4 regions of the Parvibaculum sp. MBR-TMA-1.3b-4.2 genome follow, and region 3 is predicted to be linked to each of the others. Evidence: predicted binding sites of a transcription regulator. Region 3 holds the regulator's gene; each other region holds the start of a gene.

Region 1 (3,484 bases), 460 kb from region 3:
AAGAGTTCTTCACCTACGCCTTTTCGCTGGACGGGCAGAAGGACGCCGCGCTCGCAGGCTATTATCCGCTGCCTTACGTCTATTCGGGCCAGGAAATCGAACAGCTCGGCCTGAAACGGCTGGACTGATTCTTTCGCGTTTGCCCCACGTCATTGCGAGGAGGGCGCGCGACGAAGCAAGCCATGCAGTCGTCCTTCACCGCGCCCTATGGATTGCTTCGGCCCTAAGGGCTTCGCAATGACGGATTTCACCTGCTGTTTCCTGCCTTCTTCAAACATAAAAATGCCCCGGCGGTTTCCCGCCGGGGCATCGTCTGACTTATCCTGCGAGGATTAGATCAGAACTTGAACTGCGTACGCAGGCCGACCTGGTCGAAATCGGCCGACGCGCCCGGAACCTTCACTTCGACCGTGTTGTAGTCGAGCATGAAGCGGACATTGTTGTTCGGATACCAGTTCAGACCGAAGGTCCAGATGTTCTGGTCGCCGCCCAGGATGCCGTTGTCGTTGAGATCGGCTTCCGAGTAACGGGCCGCAACTTCCCAGGCACCTGCGCCACCGCCCATGGTGAACGGATCGGCCGGCTTCACGCCCTTGAAGCGCGCCTTCTTCATGTCATAGACGTAGTCTTCGCCCGTGATCACCCAGGACGCCGACACGTACCAGGAGTTGAAGTTGTAGTCCGGGTTGGCGCCATCGCGGTTCACGTCGAACATGTAGTATTCGGCCTGAGCGCGGACCGGGCCGTAGGCGAACGCCAGTTCCGGGCCATAAGCGGCGATGTTGTCGACATTGGTGATGGTGCCGGTATCGATCGAGCGGAAGCTGCCGCCGTCGATGCGCATTTCCGGACGCTCGCGGAAGCGGTACGAGGAGTTCTTCGTATCGAAGTTGTACGTACCCGACGCGCCGAGGTGAACCACGGAGGCTTCATCCGGATGGAAGGCGACCGCAACACGACCAACCACGTTCTGGGTGGTGTAGTCCTGGTTGGAGCCCTTGGAGTCCATCGTGTAGTAGGCGCCGGCATAGAAGTTGTCGCCGTGACCGGTGATACCGAAAGCCATACGGCCGTCAGACGCGCCGATGCCCGTCATCAGGTTGTTGGCGTTCGCACGTTCCATGAAGGTGATGTCGTTCGAAGACACCGTGTCGTCCAGCGTCAGGATCGGCTGGATGGCACCCCAGACGATGTCGACATTCTTGATGCCCTTGTAGTGCAGCGCGGCTTCGTAGATCGAGCCGGACGGGTTGCCGCCGGAATCCGCGAAGTTGAAGAACAGGTCGTAGCCCCAGTCCTTCGCGAACTTGCCCTTCACGCCGAGGATGAGACGGCGGAACGTCGCGTTGCCCTGACCGGCGTCGGCGCCGAGGCCGAAGCCCGTACGTTCGGCGTCGGACAGACCGCTATAGGTGCCCACGTCGAGGTGGAAACGACCGGAAATGGTCATGGTGTAGGCGCCGTCGGCCGTCGAGAAGGTCGGCGCGCCGTTTTTCATGCTGACGATCACGTCGCTCTTGCGCGACTGAAGGTCCTTGATCTGGTTGCCGTAGTTGATCGCGAGGTCATCGACCTTCTGCTGCAGATCGTTGATCTGCTGCTTCAGGGCATCGACATCGCCACAGCAATCCTTCGAACCGGCCTGGGCCGGGACGGCGAGGAATGCAGCGGCACCGAGAGCGGTGCCCGCAAGCAGGATATTGCGCAACGTCATGAGACGTCTCCGTGTTTAATGGGTCATTCTGATCAGGATTGCGAGCAGCGGTCCTACCGCCAACGCCCCCCATGACCGTCGCTAATAAGGGCGCTCTGTGACGGTTCCTTTGGGGTTTTGTGACGGGTGAATGACAGGGCGAGGGTGTGGCATTCCCGCATGTCCCGCGTGCCGCTTCTCCCCCGCCGGGGCGGCGGTTCCCTGCCGGAAATTCTCGTTTTGCGCGGAAAGGGCGGGGGTTCGGAGGGTGCGGCGGAAATGCAACTATTGTGAGTGTTTGTGAAAACCGCCCCGCCGTTCCGGGTGCAGGAGCGATTTTTACGCGTGGCGTGGGCGTCGGAATCGCAGGGCGTGACGGCTATGTGGCGCGCCTGGTTTCGCGGACGGAAGCAGACATCCTTGAAGTCCGGGGAAAACGTGTAAATTCTGGGGGCGGCGGTATATCTCCCGCAGACGAATCGCGCCGGCCCGATCGGGCGTGCGGCATCGAAGGAAAAATTCGGCTGATACTTCAGGCCGGGAATGAAGAAGAAAAAATTGACGTCACCGCCTCCCCGAAACTGCCAGTCCTGTCCGGTTCGCCAGCAGGCGCTCTTCATGCCGCTCAACCAGGCGGAACTGGAGGCCATCCAGTCCGTGAGAACGGGTACCCGCCATGTCCGGGCGGGAGAGGCTATCTTCGATCACGAGACCAACGGCGAAGAAAGCATGACGCTGTTCTCCGGATGGGCCATGCGCCAGCGGGCGCTGGAAAGCGGCAAAGTACAGATCACCTCGTTTCTGATGGCGGGGAGCTTCATCGACGCCGATTTCGAGCTGGCCAATGGCGACGGCTACTCCATCGAGGCGATTACGGATGTCGAATTGTGCATCTTCTCCACCGCGGATCTGAAGAAGCGGTTCGGCGAGAACGCCGTTCTCGCGCGCGCCCTGGCGACGCTGGCGCAATCGGAAGAGGCCTTGCTGTTCGAGCATATGACCGATATCGGCCGCCGCAGCGCCATGGAACGCCTCGCCCATTTCCTGCTCGAAACCTATACGCGGCAGAAAATGCTGGGCATGGCGGGTAATGACTATTGCCCCTTTCCGCTTCGCCAGCGCCATCTCGCCGATGCGATGGGGCTTTCCTTCGAGCATGTGAACCGCATGCTGAAAGAGCTGAAAGACAAGGGGTGGGCCGGCATCGCGGACGGCCGCCTCTACATCATGGACTTTTCAAGCCTGAGCCGATATTGCGATTTCGACGACAGCTATCTGAGGCCCCGGCCGATCTTTTGACCGCCCGAGGGAAGGGATTGAGGGAAGGGATTGCGCAAAGCATGAGCGCCGCCGAAAAACCTCCCGTCAGAACGCCCGCCCGCGCGGAGCTTCGCGCGGATGCCGTCATCCATGTGCTGGGCGTGGGTGCGAGCGTGGCAGGCGGCGTCTGGCTGATCGCCTATACGGCGGAGCAAGGCAGCACGACGCTGGTGACGGGGGTCGTCATCTATGCGCTGTCGCTCTGCGCCGCGCTTACCTTTTCCGCGCTCTACAACACGATCTCGCATGGGGGAGCGAAGGAGATTTTGCGCCGCTTCGACCATTCCGCGATCTTCCTGCTCATCGCGGGCACCTATTCGCCCTTCATGCTGGCCGATATCGGCGATCCCTGGGTCGCCACGGTTTACGCGCTGCTGCTGACGGCGGCAGTGACGGGCATCGCCATCAAATTCGCCATGCCGCGCCGCTTCGATCGGCTGGCGATCCTGCTCTATCTCGCCATGGGCTGGA
Region 2 (3,484 bases), 2.0 Mb from region 3:
CGGCGGGATTGCCGCACAGCACGACCATGTTCCAGCCGAACACCTCCTCGGCGTGGTCCTGCGCGAAGGGTTCGATTTCGACGATCTGGCCCCATTCGTTTTTCGCACGCGGGTTCATCTTGTCGGTCTGGTCTTGCTTGCGCTTGTTGTTGTTGGTCAGCGAGACATAAACGCGGTTGGTGACCGGATTGGGCTGCACGTCTTCGGGGCGGTCCATGGGAGTGGCCTTCATGAGGTCGGCGGCCAGGCGCGCATCGATGACGACATCGGCCTGCGACCGGAAGCCGTTTTCCTCCGTCAGCGGGCCCCAGCCGTAAACCAGAGGAAGCCATTTGCCGGTGCCGTCCTCGTTGAAGCGCGCCACATAGAGCGTGCCGTAATCCAGCAGGTCGGCATTGGCCTCGCGGTTGACCAGATCCACCGGGTCCCGGCTGACGAATTTATAGAGATATTCGAAGCGCTGATCGTCGCCCATATAGACGACGAGGCGTCCATCCTGCGCGACGATGCTTTCGCAACCTTCATGTTTGAAGCGGCCGAGCGCCGTGCGCTTTTTGGGCTGTGCGGTCGGGTTCAGCGGATCGACTTCCACCACCCAGCCGAAGCGGTTCGGCTCATTGGGCTCCTGAGAAATGTCGAAGCGTTTGTGGAAACGGCCCCAGCCATACATGGTCGTGGGAATGCCCATGCGCTTCAGCTTGTCGGCTTCCGGGTGCCCTTCGGGGTCGCCCATGAAGTACATGTTCACATTCTCTTCGGCCATGAGGTAGGTGCCCCAGGGCGTGATGCCGCCGGCGCAATTGTTGAACGTGCCGATGACGGTGCCGCCGACCGGGTCTTCGCCGGTGCGCATGCGCGGATGATGCGCGGCGGGGCCGGCGATCTCGATCTGCGTATCGAGAGCCGTGATGCGGCGGTTGAAATCGCTGTCCGGTACGGGTTTCCAGTTTCCGTTTTCGTCGCGGCGGATCTCGACGATGGACCCGCCATGGGCGGCCATGGTCACGTCCACCTGCTCGCGCGTCAGCACTTCGCGCGGGTCCTTGCCGGCGATGCCGGGCAGCATGACGGGATCGGAGGTGAACTCATGATTGACGCAGAGAAGGCCCCGGTCGCTTGCATCGGTGCCATAGGGAAGCGGCACGAAGCCTACATAGTCGTTGTTGTAGCCGAATTGCCGGCGCTGGGCGGCGGCGGTCTGTTCCATCGGATCGAATTCCGGGGCGTCCTTCAGGATCGGGTCGCCCCAGCGCAGGATGGGCTCGGCGCGATAGCCGCGCGCGACATGATGGGTTTCATCCACGCCATGCTCGATTTCAGTGAATTTGAAGCGGGTGGGGTTCGGCTTTTCCGGTTCGGCGGCCTTCTGCGGTTCGCCGGTATCGTCGCAGGCGGCGAGCGCCAGAGGCGCGGAGGCCACACCGGCCAGCAGGGCGGCATTGCGCATTCCTTTCAGGAGGCCGCGACGGCCGATGCGCCGGTCCCAGATTTCGTTCAGCGAGGGCGCCGTTTCCCTTGCGGCCGGTTCGTCGTCAGCCGTTTCCAGTTGCCGGTCGAAAGAATCGCCATCCGCCATCATGCTCTCCTGATTTCAAAGCAGGCCGAAAAGCTATGGTTGGCCCATGACGATTGAATGACAAGCGGATGACCGCGCTATTGGCGCGCAGCGCATGAGCGGGCATAGTCGCGGGCAAAGAGAACCGAGAACAGGGAGTAAAAGACATGGCCATCTATGCGCTGGGCGACACGCAGCCGATTCTACCGGGCGAGGGCGACTATTGGGTCGCGCCGGATGCGCAGGTCATGGGCAATGTGAAGCTGGAGAAGAATGCCAGCGTCTGGTTCAACGCGGTTCTGCGCGGGGACAATGAGCTCATCACCATCGGCGAAAACTCCAATGTGCAGGACGGCTCCGTGCTGCATACCGATATGGGATCGCCGCTCACCATCGAGAAGGACGTGACCATCGGTCATATGGTGATGCTGCATGGCTGTACGATCGGCGAGGGAAGTCTGGTGGGTATCGGCAGCATCATTCTCAACAACACCAAGATCGGGAAAGGCTGCCTGATCGGCGCCAATACGCTGATCGCGGAGAACAAGGAAATCCCTGACTATTCCATGGTACTGGGCGCGCCGGGCAAGGTGGTCAGGACGCTGGAGAAAGAACAGTATGAAGCGCTGCGCCTTTCCGCCGAGCACTATGTGCAGAACTGGAAGCGCTATGCGGGCGGCCTGAAGAAAATCGGCTGATGCGCCGGCTGGTCCTTCTCGCCGCGCTGCTCTCGGTTTCGCTGCCGTCTTGCGCGATGGCGGCGGAAGCTCAGGCGGGTTCGGAGGGGCTTCGCCCGCTCGCTATCGCCGGGCAGGGCGGCAGGCATGATTTCCAGGTTGAAATCGCCGACGATAATGCCGAAAGGCTGCGCGGGCTTCAGGGGCGCGAGACGCTGCCGCGGGGGCAGGGAATGCTCTTTATCTATGAGGGCTGCCGGCGGGTCAGCTTCTGGATGAAGGATACGCCGGTTTCCCTCGACATCGCGTTTCTGGATCGCAATGGCGATATTCTGGATATCGCGGCCGGGACCGAGCCCTATTCGCTCGCGGGGATCGGTCCGGACAGGGATGTCTTCGCCGTGCTGGAGGTCGGCGCGGGAGAACTGGCTGCGCGAGACATTTCCGCAGGCGACCGGGTGCTCTACCCGGCGCTTGAGGGCCCGGCCTGCGAGTGAGGGATCGGCGTTAGACGGGGCGCTATCGGCTGATAGACTGTCCCGACCGTCATTAATGAAACGGCTTTGAAACAACAGATCAGGGAGTTGAGACCATGAGCGTTGCCGAGGACAGCACCGCGGCACCACAGGAGGTGCTTTACGAGGTTGCGGATCATATCGCGACCATCACGCTCAATGCGCCGGAGCGGATGAATACGATTTCCGCGTCCATGCTCAATCAGCTTACGGATTGTCTGCTGGAAGCGGATGGCGATCCGGATGTGCGCGTCGTCGTGCTGACGGGGGCGGGACGCGCCTTTTGCGCCGGGCTCGACCTGAGGCCCGGGCAGGGCGGCGGTATTCTGACCGGCGCGTCGCAGCCGACCTCGCTCGATCTGAAGTACACGCCGCCGACGGTGCTTCAGGCGATGGAGAAGCCGACCATCTGTGCGCTGAATGGCGGCGCGGCGGGCTATGGCATGGATACGGCGATGGGCTGCGATATTCGTATCATGGCGAAGTCGGCGAAACTTGCCGCGGCCTTCACCAAGCGCGGGCTGGTGCCGGAATCGGGCGGCACCTGGATCCTGCCGCGTCTGCTGGGCTGGTCCAAGGCGGCGGAACTCATTTTCACCGGCCGCACGCTCAGCGCCGAGGAATCGGTCGAATGGGGACTTGCCTCGGAAGTGGTCGACAATGAAAAGCTGATGGAGCGCGCCATGGAAATGGCCGGGGAGATCGCCGCCAATGCGCCGCTCGCCGTGCAGGCGTCG
Region 3 (3,484 bases):
TCCTGCGGTGCCTGAACCGGATGAATGACGTCATTCCGATTGCGCGCATCACCGGCGATATCGAACTCGACGGGGAAGACATCTACGCCCCCGATCTCGACGTGGTCGAACTCAGGGCGCGTGTCGGCATGGTGTTCCAGAAGCCGAACCCCTTCCCGAAGTCGATCTTCGATAACATCGCCTATGGACCGCGTATCCATGGCTTCTCCTCCAACAACAAGGCCGACATGGAAGAGCTGGTGGCGACCAGCCTTCAGAAGGCCGGCCTCTGGGAAGAAGTGAAGGATCGCCTGGACCAGCCGGGCACGGGGCTTTCCGGCGGTCAGCAGCAGCGTCTGTGCATTGCACGCGCCATTGCCGTGAAGCCGGAAGTCATCCTGATGGACGAGCCCTGCTCGGCGCTCGATCCGATTGCGACGGCGAAAATCGAAGAGCTGATGGACGAACTCCGGTCGGACTACACGATCGTGATCGTGACGCACTCCATGCAGCAGGCGGCACGCGTGTCGCAGCGAACCGCGTTCTTCCACCTCGGTGTGCTGGTGGAAGAGGGGGATACCGACAAGATCTTCACAAATCCGGACGACGAGCGCACGCAGAACTATATCACCGGCCGTTTCGGTTAATTTCGACGCCGGTCACTCGGTGAGGGGCCAAAAGGAGGATCAGGCGTGACGACAGAACATACAGTGAAGTCCTTCCAGGAGGAGCTCGAGAAGCTCAGCACCGGGATCGCTCAGATGGGCGGGCTGACCGAAGCTCAGCTATCGGCAGCTCTTGAGGCCGTTCAGCGGCGCGATAATCAGCTGGCCGAGCGCACCGTGCGCGAAGACGTGCGGATCGACGATCTCGAAACGCAGATCGAAACTCAGGCTGTGCGTGTGATCGCGCTCCGCCAGCCCATGGCGGCCGATCTTCGCGAGGCCATTGCCTCGATCAAGATTTCGAACGATCTGGAACGCATCGGCGATCTGGCGAAGAACATCGCCAAACGCGCCATCGTGATCGGTTCCGATTTCAATATCGAGAACCGTCTCATCCAGAGCATCGGGCGCATGGGCCGGCTGGCTCAGGGGCAGCTCAAGACGGTGCTGGATTCCTATTCCAGCCGCGATGCGCAGGCTGCCATGGATGTCTGGATGCAGGACGAAGAGATCGACGAGATGTACAACTCGATCTTCCGTGAACTGCTGACCTACATGATGGAGGACCCCCGCACCATCGGCGTTTCCACCCATCTGCTCTTCATTGCCAAGAACCTGGAACGGATCGGCGACCACACGACCAATGTTGCCGAGACGGTCCGCTACCTCATCACCGGCGAACGTGTCGTGGATGACCGCCCGAAGGGCGATACGACGAGCATGACCTCGATAGAATCGGATGATTGAAGGAGGCCACAAGGGAAATGCAGATGTTGACCACGGCGGATGAGCTACGGTCTCACGCGTCCTTTGAACGAAGAATGAAACCAACCGTATTGATTGTGGAAGACGAGGAGGCTCTATCGACCCTCCTCCAGTACAATCTGGACAAGGAAGGCTACCGGATTCTCTCCGCGTCGGATGGCGAGGAAGCGGCGATGATGGTTCGGGAAACGACCCCCGATCTCGTCCTTCTCGACTGGATGCTGCCGGGACTGTCCGGTATCGAGCTTTGCCGCAGGCTTCGCGGACGGCCCGAAACCCGCAACCTGCCGATCATCATGATCACGGCGCGTGGCGAGGAATCGGACCGTATCCGCGGCCTCGACACGGGCGCCGACGATTATGTGACCAAGCCTTTTTCCATGACCGAGCTTCTGGCGCGGATCAGGGCGGTCATGCGGCGTATCCGGCCCGCGCTGACCGAGGACCTCGTGACCTTTGGCGACATCGTGATCGACCGGGCGGCCCATCGTGTGCGGCGCGGCGAGCGGGAGGTTCATCTGGGCCCCACCGAATACCGCCTGCTCGATCATCTGATCCAGCATCCCGGGCGCGTCTTCAGCCGCGAACAATTGCTCGATGCGGTCTGGGGCTCCGATGTCTATGTCGAAGCCCGCACCGTCGACGTGCACGTGGGCCGTTTGCGCAAGGCGCTCAACGACAGGGGCGAGCGCGATCCGATCCGCACCGTCCGCTCCGCGGGCTATGCGCTGGACGAGCAGTTCCGGGCCTGAACGCTTTCGAGCCCGGGTGCTTTATGCCGAAAAGAAAAAAGCCGGTGTCTCTCGACACCGGCTTTTGTTCGCGCCCCGTCCCCTGGGGCCTAGACGGGAAGGCTCCCCTCCGAAGGGGTCAGCCCGTAAGCCGTTCCGTCCGCGCACGTTCGCGATTGCGGCGGCTCTGTGCCGGCTGATAGGCCTTCCGCGCATGTTCGGGGCAATAGGGCATGCCGTCTTCGGCGCCCCGTCCGCAGAAATGGAAGCCGGCCTTGCCCGGCTCGCCGATGGGCCATTTGCAGGTCCGTTCGGTCAGCGTCAGCACCGTGGCGCGCTCCGAAAGCGGCAGGTCAGGCAGCTCGCTTGCGCTCGACGCCCGGCTTTCCTTCGGCAGATTGTCTTCGCTCCGGCTCTGAAGCTCTTCTTTCTGCTCACGCGGGGTGGCCGGCTCGGGCCGGGCCCGGACCAGCGTGCGCGGCGCCGCGGGGCGGCTCGTGCGCGCCGGACGGCTCGGTGTGGCGCGGCCGGAAAGACCGAGCCGGTGCACCTTGCCGATCACCGCATTTCGCGTCACGCCGCCAAGCTGCTTGGCAACCTGACTGGCGCTGAGGCCTTCCGACCACAGCTTTTTCAGGAGTTCTACGCGTTCCTCAGTCCACATCTCGGTTCCTTCCCCCTTATTGGCCCGGAAGACCCTGCGATCCGGCAGGACCCGGCCTCGGCCCGGCCAATGCCCGCAAATTACGCCCGTCAGGCACACCAGATTTCGTATGTGTTCATGAAAAATATACTAGATGGGGGTAGTTGTTAGCAAGGAGACATGCGCCTTCGATTCGGCTTATCCACAGAAAAGGGTGGGGGCGCCGCGTTTCTCTCCCTATATATGCCCCTTGCGCCGCCAGAATGGCCCGGTCCGGGACGGATATCCCCTTAAAGGGCGGGTTTATGCCGTTGCTGCCCATCCGCGACGGTCCTTTGGCGAGGGCCTGTGACAATTTTTCGGGGCGCGATTGTCACGGGGGCGGCGGTCCCCTATTGCTTGCCCGTAAATCAAGCGTGTGCCGGGCGCCTGTCGCCGGCGGCACCGACAAAACGTCAAGGGAGCCTTGCCCATGAGTGTTTCGACAGATCGCAAGTCAATGCAGCCCATGGTCGGTGCGCGTCGTTTCGGCTCGGTGAACTGGCTCGGCGTGTGGACGCTCTACATGAAGGAAGTGCGCCGCTTCATGAAGGTCATCACCCAGACGGTGGCGGCGCCCGTGGTGACCACGCTTCTTTACCTTGCGATCTTCGCGCTCGCCATCGGCAAGTTCCGGCCGGATGTGCATGGCGTGCCCTTTA
Region 4 (3,484 bases), 1.3 Mb from region 3:
AGCTTAAATCGACGCTGTAGGGCGAGCCCGGCCTTTCCCGGGGATAAAGGACGCCTTTACTCGGCTGCCGGCTTCTTCACATCCCGCCCGTAAACGTCGTCGAAACGGACGATGTCGTCCTCGCCCAGATAGGAGCCCGACTGCACTTCGATAATGCTCAAGGGTTCCGTGCCGGGATTTTCGAGACGATGCCGAGTCTCGATCGGGATATAGGTGGATTCGTTCTCTTCGAGGAGGAAGGTGTCATCCCCCACGGTCACACGCGCCTGCCCCTTCACCACGACCCAGTGCTCGGCCCGCTTGTGATGAAGCTGCAGCGAAAGCGACGCGCCCGGATGCACCATCAGATGTTTCACCTGATGCCGGTCGCCCTCGTCGAGCCCTTCATAAAAGCCCCAGGGACGGTAAACCCGGGTGTGGCTCTGATGCTCGCTGCGCCCGTCCAGCGCAAGCTTCTCGACGATCTTCTTCACATCCTGCACACGATCGCGGGACGCAACCAGCGTCACGTCTCCCGTCTCGACCACGACGAGGTTTTCCACACCCAGCGTCGCCACAAGGCCGGATTCCGCCCGCACATAGGTGTCACGTGTATCATGCGTGATGACGTCGCCTGAAAGCACGTTGCCTGCCTGATCCTTGTTGCCGACCTCCCAAAGCGCCGACCAGGAACCGATATCGCTCCAGCCCATATCGACCGGCACCACGGCGGCATCCTTCGTGTGCTCCATCACGGCATAGTCGATGGAGTCCGACGGCGACGCACAGAAGGACGCTGCTTCGAGACGCAGGAAATCCAGATCCCTGGCGCCTTTTTCGACGGCGCTTTCCGCGCAGCGGGCGATCTCCGGGCATTGCGCCTGCATTTCATCGAGAATGCGATCCGCCCGGAACATGAAGATGCCCGAGTTCCAGGAATAGTTCCCGTCGGCCAGGTAGCTCTCCGCCGTTGCACGGTCGGGCTTCTCCACAAACCGCTCCACCTCGAAAGCGCCGTCGGCGAGCGCGCCGCCCTTGCGGATATAGCCATAGCCGGTTTCCGGCCCCGACGGCACGATACCGAAGGTGACAAGCTTGCCTTGACCGGCAAGTGCGGCGCCGATCCCGACCGCCCGCTGAAACGCTTCCACATCGGCAATGTGATGATCCGCCGGCAGGACCAGCAATATGCCTTCAGGGTCGTGGTCCCGCACAAAGGCCGCCGCGGCCGCCGCGGCGGGCGCCGTATTGCGCCCCTCCGGCTCCAGAATATGGGCAAGCGGCGTCAGCCCGGCATCATGCATCTGCTGGGCAATGATGAAGCGGTGCTCGTCATTTGAAATGATGATGGGGGCGGCAAAGCCTTCCCGCCCACTCACGCGGATCGCCGTCTCGGTCAGCATGGCGCGCTCCGAGACGAGCGGCAGCAGCTGCTTCGGGTAGAGGGCACGGGATGTGGGCCAGAGCCGCGATCCAACCCCGCCCGACAGAATTACCGGATAAATCATCTTCGTCCCCGTTCAGCGCCACTGTGTCGTCAATTGAGCCGCATCCTAGCGCGCCAACCCGATGTTTTCAGTAGCAATTTCATCCAAAGGTTAAGAGCTGCCTCTCCGGGGCAACGCGCCGTCGTTCAGCGGCGCCACGTCCCGCCGCGTCATCAAATCATCAAAACCGCGTTATGCCTGCGTCACAAGCGGGTGGAATAAGAAAATCAATGAAAACGCCCTTTTGATTGATTTTCTGAATGGTGGCCCGGTGCTTTCAACTGTCGATATCTCGGTCCGTTACGGCCCTGCTCGCCCCGCAGTGGACGGTGTCTCGCTGTCCTTCGCCGAAGGAAGCTTCTCTGTTCTCCTCGGGCCCTCCGGCGCCGGCAAGTCGTCTCTTCTGAGAGCGCTCAACGGTCTTGTCAAACCCAGCGACGGCCAGGTGCTTGTCGGCGACAAACCGCTTGTCTTCTCCGGCGCGGCGCTTCGCGCACATCGCCGCCGGACGGCCATGATCTTTCAGCAGCACCAGTTCGTGGGCCGCATCTCCGCGCTGGCCAACACACTCACCGGACGGCTGGGATATTACAGCAGCTGGCGCTCGCTCCTTCCGCTGCCCGCCGACGAAAAGCGTTTTGCGATGGACTGCCTTGAACGCGTCGGTCTCGGCGAGTTCGTTCTGAAGCGCGCCGATCAACTGAGCGGCGGACAGCAGCAACGTGTCGGCATTGCCCGCGCCCTTGCCCAGCGGCCTGAATTCCTGATCGCGGACGAACCGGTGGCAAGTCTCGACCCGGCCACCGCCCATCGCGTGCTGACCTTGCTGCGTACTGTGTGCAAGCAGGACGGCATCACCGCGCTTGTGAGCCTTCACCAGGTCGACCTCGCCCGCAAATTCGCCGACCGCGTCATCGGCATGCGCGACGGCAGGATTGTCTTCGATGGCACACCGCAGCAGCTCGACGCAGGCGCGCTCGACCAGATCTACGACCGGCAGGGGGCTCCCGGCGATCCGGACCTCGAAAGCACGGTCGAAGATGACTCCAGCTGGAACCCGATCCCACTCACGGCCTAACCAACAGGTAGCATGATGAAGAAGATTGCCACTTTCTGCGCATCGCTCGTTCTTGGCGCAAGCGCTCTCTTCGGTAGCGTATCGCACGCCGCCGAAGCCAATCCGGACACGCTCCGCGTCGCCCTTCTTCCCGACGAAGACGCGGCAACCATCATCAAGAAGAACCAGCCCCTGAAGGACTATCTTGAGGAAAAGCTGGGCAAGAAAGTCGAACTCGTCGTGACGACCGACTATTCCTCGATGATCGAGGCCATGCGCTTCGGACGCCTTGAACTCGGCTATTTCGGCCCGCTCTCCTATACGCTTGCCAAATCCAGGAGCGACATCGAGCCCTTCGCAGCCCGCCTCAAGGGCGGTTCCGCGACCTATCATTCCGTCCTTATCGGCAACACCGAAGCAGGCGTCACCTCCATCGACCAGGTCGCGGGCAAGGATGTCGCCTGGGGCGACACCGCCTCGACCTCAAGCCATCTCATTCCGAAGTCGATCCTGCGGGCCAATGGCCTCACCGAGAAAAAGGACTACCGGGAACATTTTCTCGGCGCGCATGACGCCGTCGCCGTCGCCGTGCAGAACGGCAAGGCCCAGGCCGGCGGGCTCAGCCAGCCGATCTTCCAGAGCCTCGTCAAGCGCGGGCTCATCGATGGAACCAAGGTCACGGTCCTGCAGGTCTCCAAGCCTTTCCCGCAATATCCCTGGACGATGCGCAGCGACCTCGCACCGGAACTCAAGGAAAAGATCCGCGCCGCCTTCCTCGACATGAAGGACAAGGAGGTCCTCAAGGCCTTCAAGGCCGACGGCTTCGCAGCAGTCAGCGATGCCGACTATGACGTCGTTCGCGATCTTCAGACGAAGCTCGGTCTTTGACCGGGCTGACTGTCCGGCGGGTCGCAATAGCCCGCCGGACCTTTCCTCAACGAGAGTGACGCGTCATGACACC

The links. Region 3 encodes PhoB, which activates phosphate uptake and scavenging genes when phosphate is short. Its sites were predicted from a motif close to TGTCATNNANCTGTCAT; they were not measured.
Region 1: ACSSVQ_RS09885 (OprO/OprP family phosphate-selective porin) is a predicted target of PhoB. The motif match lies at 1,834-1,850, and genes of this name have one in related genera.
Region 2: ACSSVQ_RS17450 (PhoX family protein) is a predicted target of PhoB. The motif match lies at 1,623-1,639, and genes of this name have one in related genera.
Region 4: phnC (phosphonate ABC transporter ATP-binding protein) is a predicted target of PhoB. The motif match lies at 1,635-1,651, and genes of this name have one in related genera.

Annotation. Positions count from the first base shown of each region.
Region 1 is NZ_JBRJHC010000001.1:2,058,933-2,062,416, reverse strand. Features, by position in the region: gene ACSSVQ_RS09890 (PstS family phosphate ABC transporter substrate-binding protein) at 1-128, shown strand, start outside; gene ACSSVQ_RS09885 (OprO/OprP family phosphate-selective porin) at 338-1,714, opposite strand; gene ACSSVQ_RS09880 (Crp/Fnr family transcriptional regulator) at 2,252-2,992, shown strand; gene trhA (PAQR family membrane homeostasis protein TrhA) at 3,034-3,484, shown strand, end outside.
Region 2 is NZ_JBRJHC010000001.1:3,645,285-3,648,768, forward strand. Features, by position in the region: gene ACSSVQ_RS17450 (PhoX family protein) at 1-1,576, opposite strand, end outside; gene ACSSVQ_RS17455 (gamma carbonic anhydrase family protein) at 1,723-2,253, shown strand; gene ACSSVQ_RS17460 (DUF192 domain-containing protein) at 2,253-2,729, shown strand; gene ACSSVQ_RS17465 (enoyl-CoA hydratase/isomerase family protein) at 2,825-3,484, shown strand, end outside.
Region 3 is NZ_JBRJHC010000001.1:1,601,513-1,604,996, reverse strand. Features, by position in the region: gene pstB (phosphate ABC transporter ATP-binding protein PstB) at 1-626, shown strand, start outside; gene phoU (phosphate signaling complex protein PhoU) at 672-1,391, shown strand; gene phoB (phosphate regulon transcriptional regulator PhoB) at 1,466-2,161, shown strand; gene ACSSVQ_RS07695 (GcrA family cell cycle regulator) at 2,280-2,804, opposite strand; gene ACSSVQ_RS07690 (ABC transporter permease) at 3,256-3,484, shown strand, end outside.
Region 4 is NZ_JBRJHC010000001.1:2,873,465-2,876,948, reverse strand. Features, by position in the region: gene ACSSVQ_RS13755 (mannose-1-phosphate guanylyltransferase/mannose-6-phosphate isomerase) at 57-1,487, opposite strand; gene phnC (phosphonate ABC transporter ATP-binding protein) at 1,738-2,544, shown strand; gene phnD (phosphate/phosphite/phosphonate ABC transporter substrate-binding protein) at 2,560-3,411, shown strand; gene phnE (phosphonate ABC transporter, permease protein PhnE) at 3,477-3,484, shown strand, end outside.